2 regions of the Blastopirellula sediminis genome follow, and region 2 is predicted to be linked to the other one. Evidence: riboswitches for the same ligand, from Rfam matches in the RefSeq annotation. Region 2 holds a riboswitch; the other holds the start of a gene.
The links. Region 2 has a riboswitch for cobalamin ahead of LOC68_RS04080 (TonB-dependent receptor plug domain-containing protein). Riboswitches for the same ligand answer to the same signal wherever they lie in the genome.
Positions count from the first base shown of each region.

Region 1 (4,198 bases), on a different contig from region 2:
ACAAGTTGTCTTGCTCTTCAATTCGCGTTACGCGGTGAAATCAGTGGATATCGTCTATTTCCTCAAACACAGTTCCGCGAACGACCTTGAGATCCTGATTTCGCTCCGCAGCGTCGCCAAGCATTTTTCTGACGTCGGCAAAGTTTGGATCGTGGGGGATCGACCGACATTCCTCACGGACGACACTACGATTGTCGAACATATTCCGCACGACTACCTGGCGGCGCCAATCCGATTTCAAACGCCGATCGTCAATCAATTCCAACTTCTCTTCGCCTCGTCCCTGCTTCCGGAACTAACGCACGAGTTTCTCTATTTTTGCGACGACTACGTTCTGCTAGACAGGCTTACCTTAGAGGAAGCTCGTAAGTCCTACTACCTCGAAGATATGGACAAAATCACGAAGCGCGGACGCGGAATCTGGATGGAATCATTGTGGCGAACGTACGAACAACTAAAGCGTCTTGGCTACCCGCGTTTCAATTTTGAAACCCACTGCCCCGCCTATTTCCGCCGCAAATGGGTCTTCGACGCCTACGTCGACCTGAAAGACTTCGTTACCAATGATCGGTATTTCGGTCTGCTTGCCGAGACGGCCATTCTGAACCACGCCATCGCAAAACAAGGTGTGAAGCCAGTTTCCATTCGGGATGAGAGACTACGCATCGGTTTCTGGGGGAAACATCCCCAATACGATTCCATCCAAGCGCAATGTCGCGGCAAGCGATTCCTCAACTTCGACGACGCAGGCTTCGGCCCGGACTTGAAACGTTACCTTCTGGAAATGTTTTCCGAACCCTGCCGTTACGAAAAGGATGGCGCAAGCGCCAACCACATGAACGGACTCGCCGCATCACTAGGATGCTTTCAAGTTACGGCTTAGCGGATTCTAGAGTTATTTCGGTCTAACGATTCTCACATGGACCGAGCGATTCGCAGCAAGTCGCATGATTACCTCCACGTCTGAACGGAGCAGCCGTCGTATTCATGGTTTTGGGATGCTTGAGGGAGCTTGCTGTGCCGCTTTCAACAGTACGGAGTCGCAGAGGTCGATGCGTCATGCCCTCCTGCGAACTGTCTAGCCCTCGGTATGGACTTACGAATGCGGCTACTAGGTCACTCATCGCGGAGTTGATAATTGACACCTGGCAGCTACGATGCAGCGTGAAACTGATTTGACCAATCCGACGACGGTTCGCCCCAAGAACCGTAATTACGTAATTAGAATTCAGCTCTCAGGCAGCCAATAGTTCCATCGATGAGAGCAACAAGACTGCCCGTCCCTGTATCAAGAAGTTCACATCGGCGACGCAACGTCGGATGGGGCTCAACCGACACGGCCCTAATCAACGTCAGCCAAACTAGTCCCGCCGAAAAAGCTTGTGCGCACTGTGTGCGCGAATGGGGCCTAAAAGAGACCAAAATTGACCGTTCTGGAAAGATCCAAGCGTTCAGAAATGCGCATGAAAAAAGCCGCAAGTCCTTGAAGACTCGCGGCTTTCGTGAGTGCGGATGGCAGGATTCGAACCTGCGACCTTCGGTTTCGTAGACCGACGCTCTATCCAGCTGAGCTACATCCGCAACCTTACCTGAGGACGTCAGCGTCCCTCGGCAGATCACAAAGTTTAGCCGTCCTACCCCGATGCGTAAAGGGGCCGTTGGCGGTTCTCCGGGGTCATTTGGAAAAAAATCTCGTCGGCGTAAACGATTGCTGGCATTCGCCTTATCTACTTCGCCGGGTTTACGGGTCGCGGCGGTTATGCAGGCCTGCTTTCTACGGCGGCTTGCCGAACGCACCGTTTTGCCGGCCGCTGGCGAGTGGTTTGCAACCGCCGGTTGACGAGGTCCTTCTTCATCGGATAGCTTGGCGGCGTGATTGGTTCGCTCCCATTTTTGTGGAGCGTCGAAAGAGGGAACTCCGGTGAGAGACCGGGACAGCCCCCGCTGCGGTAACCAGAAACGAACGCCGTCGGTAAGCACTGATCCTCGTTGGATTGGAAAGCAACGGCCAGTAGGAACAGCAAGGCTCACCGCCCTGCCCCAGTCTGGAAGTCCGAAGACCTGCCAGTCGCCTGCGCCGCAAGGTGCAGTTTCGTCATACGCCTTCGGGGATGGAGGCGACATGGAGATCCCTACGATGACATCATTTCTTGATGTGCGCGCTCCTGCTGCGCTACGGCGAACTCGCTCGCCCAATCGTCGCTCCCACGCTTTGTAGCGACTGAGCAAGTTTACTGCCGTTTTCTTTCCGTTTCCGCGCGCAGGCCTCGTCCCAGCTTCGACTGTCGGACTCCGCTCCTGCTGCGCTACGAATGCGCATTTGCAAAGGTAAGCGTACATGCTATCCGCCAATTTAGGTTTTCCTCGTATCGGTAAAGACCGCGAACTGAAAAAAGCGGTCGAGTCGTATTGGTCCGGCGCCACGTCGGAAGCACAACTTTTGGAAGTCGCCGCTCACCTGCGGGCCGAACACTGGCGGCTGCAACTCGCGGCCGGCATCGACTCGATCCCCAGCAACGATTTTTCCCTCTATGACCAGATGCTCGACATGTCGGTCGCCCTCGGCGTCATCCCGCCGCGGTTTGCGACACTCGATGTCACGCATCTTCAGCGCTATTTCCTGATGGCCCGCGGTCAGGCGCCCGGCGTGCAACTGCCGCACGAGATCAAAGCGCTCGAGATGACCAAGTGGTTCGACACCAACTATCACTACCTGACGCCGGAGTTTGAACCGAACCAAACCTTCACGCCCGATGCGACGAAACCGCTCGCCGAACTGCGCGAAGCGCAAGCTCTCGGCATCGCTACCCGGCCGGTCGTGATCGGCCCGGTCACCTACCTTTCGCTCGGCAAGCTGCGCAGTGCGACCGGCGATCGACTTGATCTGCTCGACGCGCTGCTGCCTGCCTATGTCGAACTGCTGCGGCAGATCTCGACCGCCGGGGCGACTTGGGTGCAGATCGACGAACCGATCCTCGCGACCGATTTGAGCGACAAACAGCGCGAGTCGCTGGTCGCCGCCTATCGCACGATCGCCGCTGAACTGCCGCAGTTGAACGTGATGCTGGCGACCTACTTTGGTCCGCTGGCCGAGAATCTGTCGCTGGCGGCCAACCTGTCGACCGCCGGTCTGCATGTTGATCTCGTCCGCGGCAAGGAAGACGCGGCCTCCTTGGTCGACGTCATTCCCGCCGGCAAAGTCGTCTCTCTTGGCCTGGTCGAAGGACGGAACATCTGGAGAACCAACGCCATCGCGGCGCTTGCCTTCGCGCAACCGTTGGTCGACCAGTTGGGCGCCGATCGGGTGCAGATCGCGCCGAGCTGCTCGCTGTTGCATGCCCCGGTCGATCTCGACGCCGAAACCGACCTCGACGACGAACTGAAAAGTTGGCTCGCGTTCGGCAAGCAAAAGCTGGCCGAAGTGAAGTTGATCGCCACCGCGATTCTTGGGCCCGATGACGCTACTCGGGCAGCGCTCGAAGCGAATCGCCAGGCGATGATCAGCCGTCAAACCTCCGAGCGGGTCATTTCGCCCCAAGTGCAAGGTCGCGTCGCCTTCGTTGACGAACATATGCAGCGCCGCCGCAGTTCCTTCCCGCAGCGCCGGTCGGTGCAACAAGCGTCGCTCGGCTTGCCGGCGTTTCCGACCACCACGATCGGATCGTTTCCGCAGACGGCCGAGATTCGCCAGGCCCGAGCGAAACGCCGCAAGGGTGAACTCTCGCACGAGACGTACGTCGCCACGATGCAGGCCCAAATTCGCGAAGTGATCGCGTTTCAGGAAGAAGTCGGGCTCGACTTGCTGGTGCACGGCGAACCGGAGCGGAACGATATGGTCGAATATTTCGGCGAGTCGCTCGCCGGTTTCGCGATCACCCGCAACGGCTGGGTGCAAAGTTACGGCAGTCGCTGCGTGAAGCCGCCGATCATTTACGGCGACGTTTCTCGCCCGCGGCCGATGACGGTCGAGTGGATCGAATTTGCGCAGTCCTGCTCCACGAAGCCGGTCAAAGGGATGCTGACCGGACCGGTGACGATCCTCTGCTGGTCGTTCGTCCGCGACGATCAACCGCGGAGCGAAACTGCCCGGCAAATCGCCCTGGCGATTCGAGACGAAGTGGAAGACCTCGAAAAGGCTGGCGTCCGCGTCATTCAAATTGACGAACCAGCCCTGCGCGAAGGTTTGCCGCTCCGTAAA
Region 1 covers NZ_JAJKFT010000002.1:224,960-229,157, reverse strand. Annotated here, with positions in the region: gene LOC68_RS01580 (hypothetical protein) at 35-883, shown strand; tRNA gene LOC68_RS01575 (tRNA-Arg) at 1,508-1,581, opposite strand; cobalamin riboswitch at 1,861-2,083, shown strand; gene metE (5-methyltetrahydropteroyltriglutamate--homocysteine S-methyltransferase) at 2,339-4,198, shown strand, end outside.
Region 1: it holds a riboswitch for cobalamin, as region 2 does, so the genes downstream of both, metE (5-methyltetrahydropteroyltriglutamate--homocysteine S-methyltransferase) here and LOC68_RS04080 (TonB-dependent receptor plug domain-containing protein) in region 2, are expected to answer to the same signal.

Region 2 (4,198 bases):
GTACAATTGCAGCGTCCTCTTCTCACGAGAGGACGCTTTTTTTGTTTTTAAAAGTTGCCTGATCGCATGATTGATACCGTCGAACCACGTCCGTTCGAGTTCCCCTCGTTCCACCAGATCTTCATGCATCAGGCGCTCGAACTGGCCGAGCAGGCGGCGCGCGAAAAAGAAGTGCCTGTCGGCGCCATTATCGTCCATGACAATCGAGTCATCGCCGCCGCCTACAATCAGCGCGAAACGTTGCATGATCCCACCGCGCACGCGGAGATGATCGCAATCACGCAAGCAGCCGAATCGCTGCAAAACTGGCGGCTGGAAGAGTGCACGTTGTATGTGACGCTTGAGCCTTGCCCGATGTGCGCCGGCGCCATCCTGCAAGCGCGTATCCCGACGGTCGTCTTCGGCGCGGTCGATCCGAAAGCCGGCGCCGTCACGTCGCTCTACAGCCTTCTGAACGACTCACGGCTGAATCACCGCTGCGAAGTGATCCCCGGCATTCTTGCGCCACAATGCGGAGCGGTGCTGACCGAGTTCTTCCGGGCTCGACGAGCCGAAGGGAAGAAGTAAAGCTTCATTAGTAGCCCGAAGCGCAAGCGAGGGAAATGCGTTGGGCTAAAAGACGAATGTCGAAACCAGAATGTCGAAGGAAAGAGAGTTCGTCATTCGAGCTTCGACATTCGTCATTTACTTTGCGACCGCATTTCCCTCGCTTGCGCTTCGGGCTACGAAAGAAAACAGGCCCGCAGATAGTTACTGCGGGCCTGCGTCCCTTATCGATTAGTAAACCACACGTAGCCCCGTGTAGGCGCCGATCCCTAAGGTCCCGAAGCCGGGGACTTCTTCGTAGTCCTTGTCGAACAAGTTGTCGATGCGGCCGACCAAGGTGACGTCCTGCGCCAGGTCGTACGTTCCGCTGACGTTCACGGTGATGTACGACGGCAGCGGTCCGGTCGTATCAAACCGGTTGTCGACGTACAACAAGTAGAGATTGACCGTCGCATCGCAGGCGACTTGACGTTCGATTCCCAGCGTCGCCTTGTTGCGTGGGCGTCGCTGCAGCGGGCGATCGTTGTCATAGTCGTACGTGTCGGTCAGCGTGTAGGTCGCGCGGAGGTCCGTCCGCTCGTCCCAACCCCAAACGCCAACCACTTCGACTCCGCTCGAACGAGCTCGGCCGATGTTCTCGAGCGAGAATGTTGCGAAGTCGAACGCGATCAAGTCTTCAAAGTCGTTGCGATAGTAGGTCACGTCAACCGAGCCACGACGATCGAAGACGTACTTGGTGACGCCAGCATCCCAGCCTTGGCTACGTTCAGGTCGCAGATTCGGATTGCCAAACGGAAAAAGGTTTTCGGCAAGCGACGGCGCCCGGAAACCGGTACCGATACTGCCGTGAATCTCCGCCCCCATTTCCCACACGTCGATCAAACCGGTGAAACGATAGGTCTGGGCCGTTCCCGCAACGCTATGATCGTCCCAGCGAACGCCGGCGGTGCCATAGAAACGATCGCCAAGTTGATACTGGTCTTGCAGATAGACGCCCGACAAATACTGGCTGACCCGCGGCGTCGACGTGTTTGACGCCTCTTCATTCAGATGATTGACGCCAACGGAGAAGATATTGTCTTCCAGCAGCAGCATGTTCAGCTGGTATTCAAATTGCCGAGTCCGACCGTTGTACTGCGGGTCAAAGAAGCCAGGATCGGTGTCCACTCGTTTGTAGTCGGTGTGATCGAGCGCAACGCGGTGTTCGATCATGCCGTCGAGCTGAAACGACTGGAGCTGGATCTTCTCGTAGAAGACGTCACTCAGGTTCGAACGAATCAAGTTGTCGACCGGCAGCGCGCCGAACGGCTGATCGTCGACCGCCGCATGGACGTCCGCGTAACGAAAGACATAGTCGACGTTGAGCAGTTCCGACGGAGTCCAGCCGTACCTCCCCGAGATGGTGCCGTTGTAATAGCCGTCTCGTTCCGGATTGCCATTGGCGAACTGGGCCGCGCTACAGCCATCGGTCCCTTGATAGCCGATGCTGGTCGAGTGATAAAAGCGATCGTTACCGCCGCTCGCCGTAACGCTGGTGTTGGAAGAGTTGAAGCTTCCTCCTTCCACCAAGGCGGTAACGGTAGTCGGGCCTTCGCCGCGTTTGGTGACGATGTTGATCACGCCGCCGATCGCGTCGGAACCGTAGAGCAAGCTTTGCGGGCCGCGTAACACTTCGATCCGTTCGATGTTTTGCGTCGACAAGGTCGAGAAGTCGAAGCTGCGTCCGGCATTGCTCGGATCGTTGATCGGAATGCCGTCGAGAATCACCTTGGTATGCTGCGAGTTGGCGCCGCGGATGAAGACCGAGGTGACGCCGCCCGGTCCGCCGGTTCGGACCACGTTGAGCCCTTCCACTTGCCGCAACACCTCGGCGACGGTCGTTTGTTGGGTTCGCTGAATTTCTTCAGCGGTGATGACCGTCACGCTACTGCCGGTCTTGCCGACGGCGACCGTCGTTCCAGTCGGCGTGATCGCGGCGTCATCCGGTAACGGATTGGCGGGAAAGGAGTCGAGCCGTCCGACCACTTCGACTTCGGGCAAGGTCATCTCTTGCTCCGAATTGTCGAGCGGCGCGATCTCGGTCTCGGCCAGGGGAGATTCAGGTTCCGGCATTTGAGCCGGGAGCGTGGTTGGTAACCACGAGAGACATGCGGCTACTGCGCATGCCGAAGTCCAGCGAAATCGCATCGTTTCCCTTCCCTCGAGGAAAAACTTGATTCGAATAGTGACTTCGCCGGACCAGATATCCTGGCTCCGATTCGTTCTACTGGCCCTCCTTCCCAACCCTAACGGACCGTTAAGGTCAGTGGTTTTTCGGGGCGTTCGTCCTCGTTACAGTCGCGGGGCGGCGGGAGCTTTTCACTCCGCTTCCCTGAAATCCGGCGAAACGTGCGTCCTTGCTCGTTTCCCAGGCTTATGCGGAAAACGTAGATTGACGCATGAGTCATCGGCTTTTTCCTATCCTGCGGGTTACTCGAATTCTTCCCATTTTGAAGCCTGCGGAGGATATGTCAGCATTCTGTGGAGAATTTCCCTTACCATCTGGGGTTCAGGGGGCCGGAATTCCCGCTAACGCGATCCAATGTCTGGACTTAGGCGCACGGTTTTGACAAAATGAAGTTCTGGCAAGGCTTTTCCTGCGCTAGCTTCCCTTCTCCCTTTTCCTCATGCTGGCTTTTCGCGCTTATCACGGAGCGAAGCGAATGTCTCTGGCTCGTCGCGGTTTCACCCTCGTGGAATTATTGGTCGTTATCGCCATCATCGGCATCTTGGCAGGCTTGCTGTTGCCCGCGGTAAACTATGCGCGCGAAACCGCGCGACAAACGACTTGTCTTAATAATCAAAAGCAATTAGCGCTGGGCGTGACGCAATTCACGATCAACAAAAAGCACTTTCCGGGTTATGTCGAGCCAATGAATGTGGCGAATGACCAGACCTGGATTCAAGCGATCTTTCCGTATGTCGAACAAACCGCACTTTCCGAAAACTGGAGTTCCTACACCGGTACTGTCACACCGCCCCCCAGCACCTTGACTCCTCGGATTAACCTGTTGATTTGCCCCAGCAATCGCGAAGACTGGCTCGGTGCATTCAATTCGTACTGCGCAAACGGCGGCAGGGCGAGTCAGGGCATCCTCGCTTCGACCGGCGTCTATACCATGGAAGGATCGGAAAACGGCATCTTCGCATATCGCGGCAGTCTGGCGCCCAGTACGCCGAAGCCGAAAATCACGGACGCATCCATTAAGGATGGGCTCAGCAATACGCTGTTGCTTTCAGAGAACCTGCAGGCATCCGATTGGTATGTACTCGCGCCAACGCTCCAAGTCGTTGGTACACCTCCTCCAGCTCCTCCAGCGACCTACGGGCTAAAAAGTGGAGTCGTGATGTCATGGTTCACCAGCGGAGCGACCGTCGTGAATCCCCCATCGGCCACTTGGATGTCGATCAACGGCGATAAGTACGATCTTGCTCGCGGTTCGGCGCCTCGACCTTCTTCAGAACATCCCAGCATCGTCATCGCTGCGATGGGAGACGGCTCCGCTTTTAGACTCTCGGAAAAGATCAGCTACTTGGTTTACGCTCAGTTGCTCGTCACGGATGCGACGAAAGTTCGCGCCGGCGGATCTGGCCCGCTGACCTACATCCTGAA
Region 2 covers NZ_JAJKFT010000004.1:62,225-66,422, reverse strand. Annotated here, with positions in the region: gene tadA (tRNA adenosine(34) deaminase TadA) at 67-567, shown strand; gene LOC68_RS04080 (TonB-dependent receptor plug domain-containing protein) at 778-2,658, opposite strand; cobalamin riboswitch at 2,767-2,942, opposite strand; gene LOC68_RS04070 (DUF1559 family PulG-like putative transporter) at 3,249-4,198, shown strand, end outside.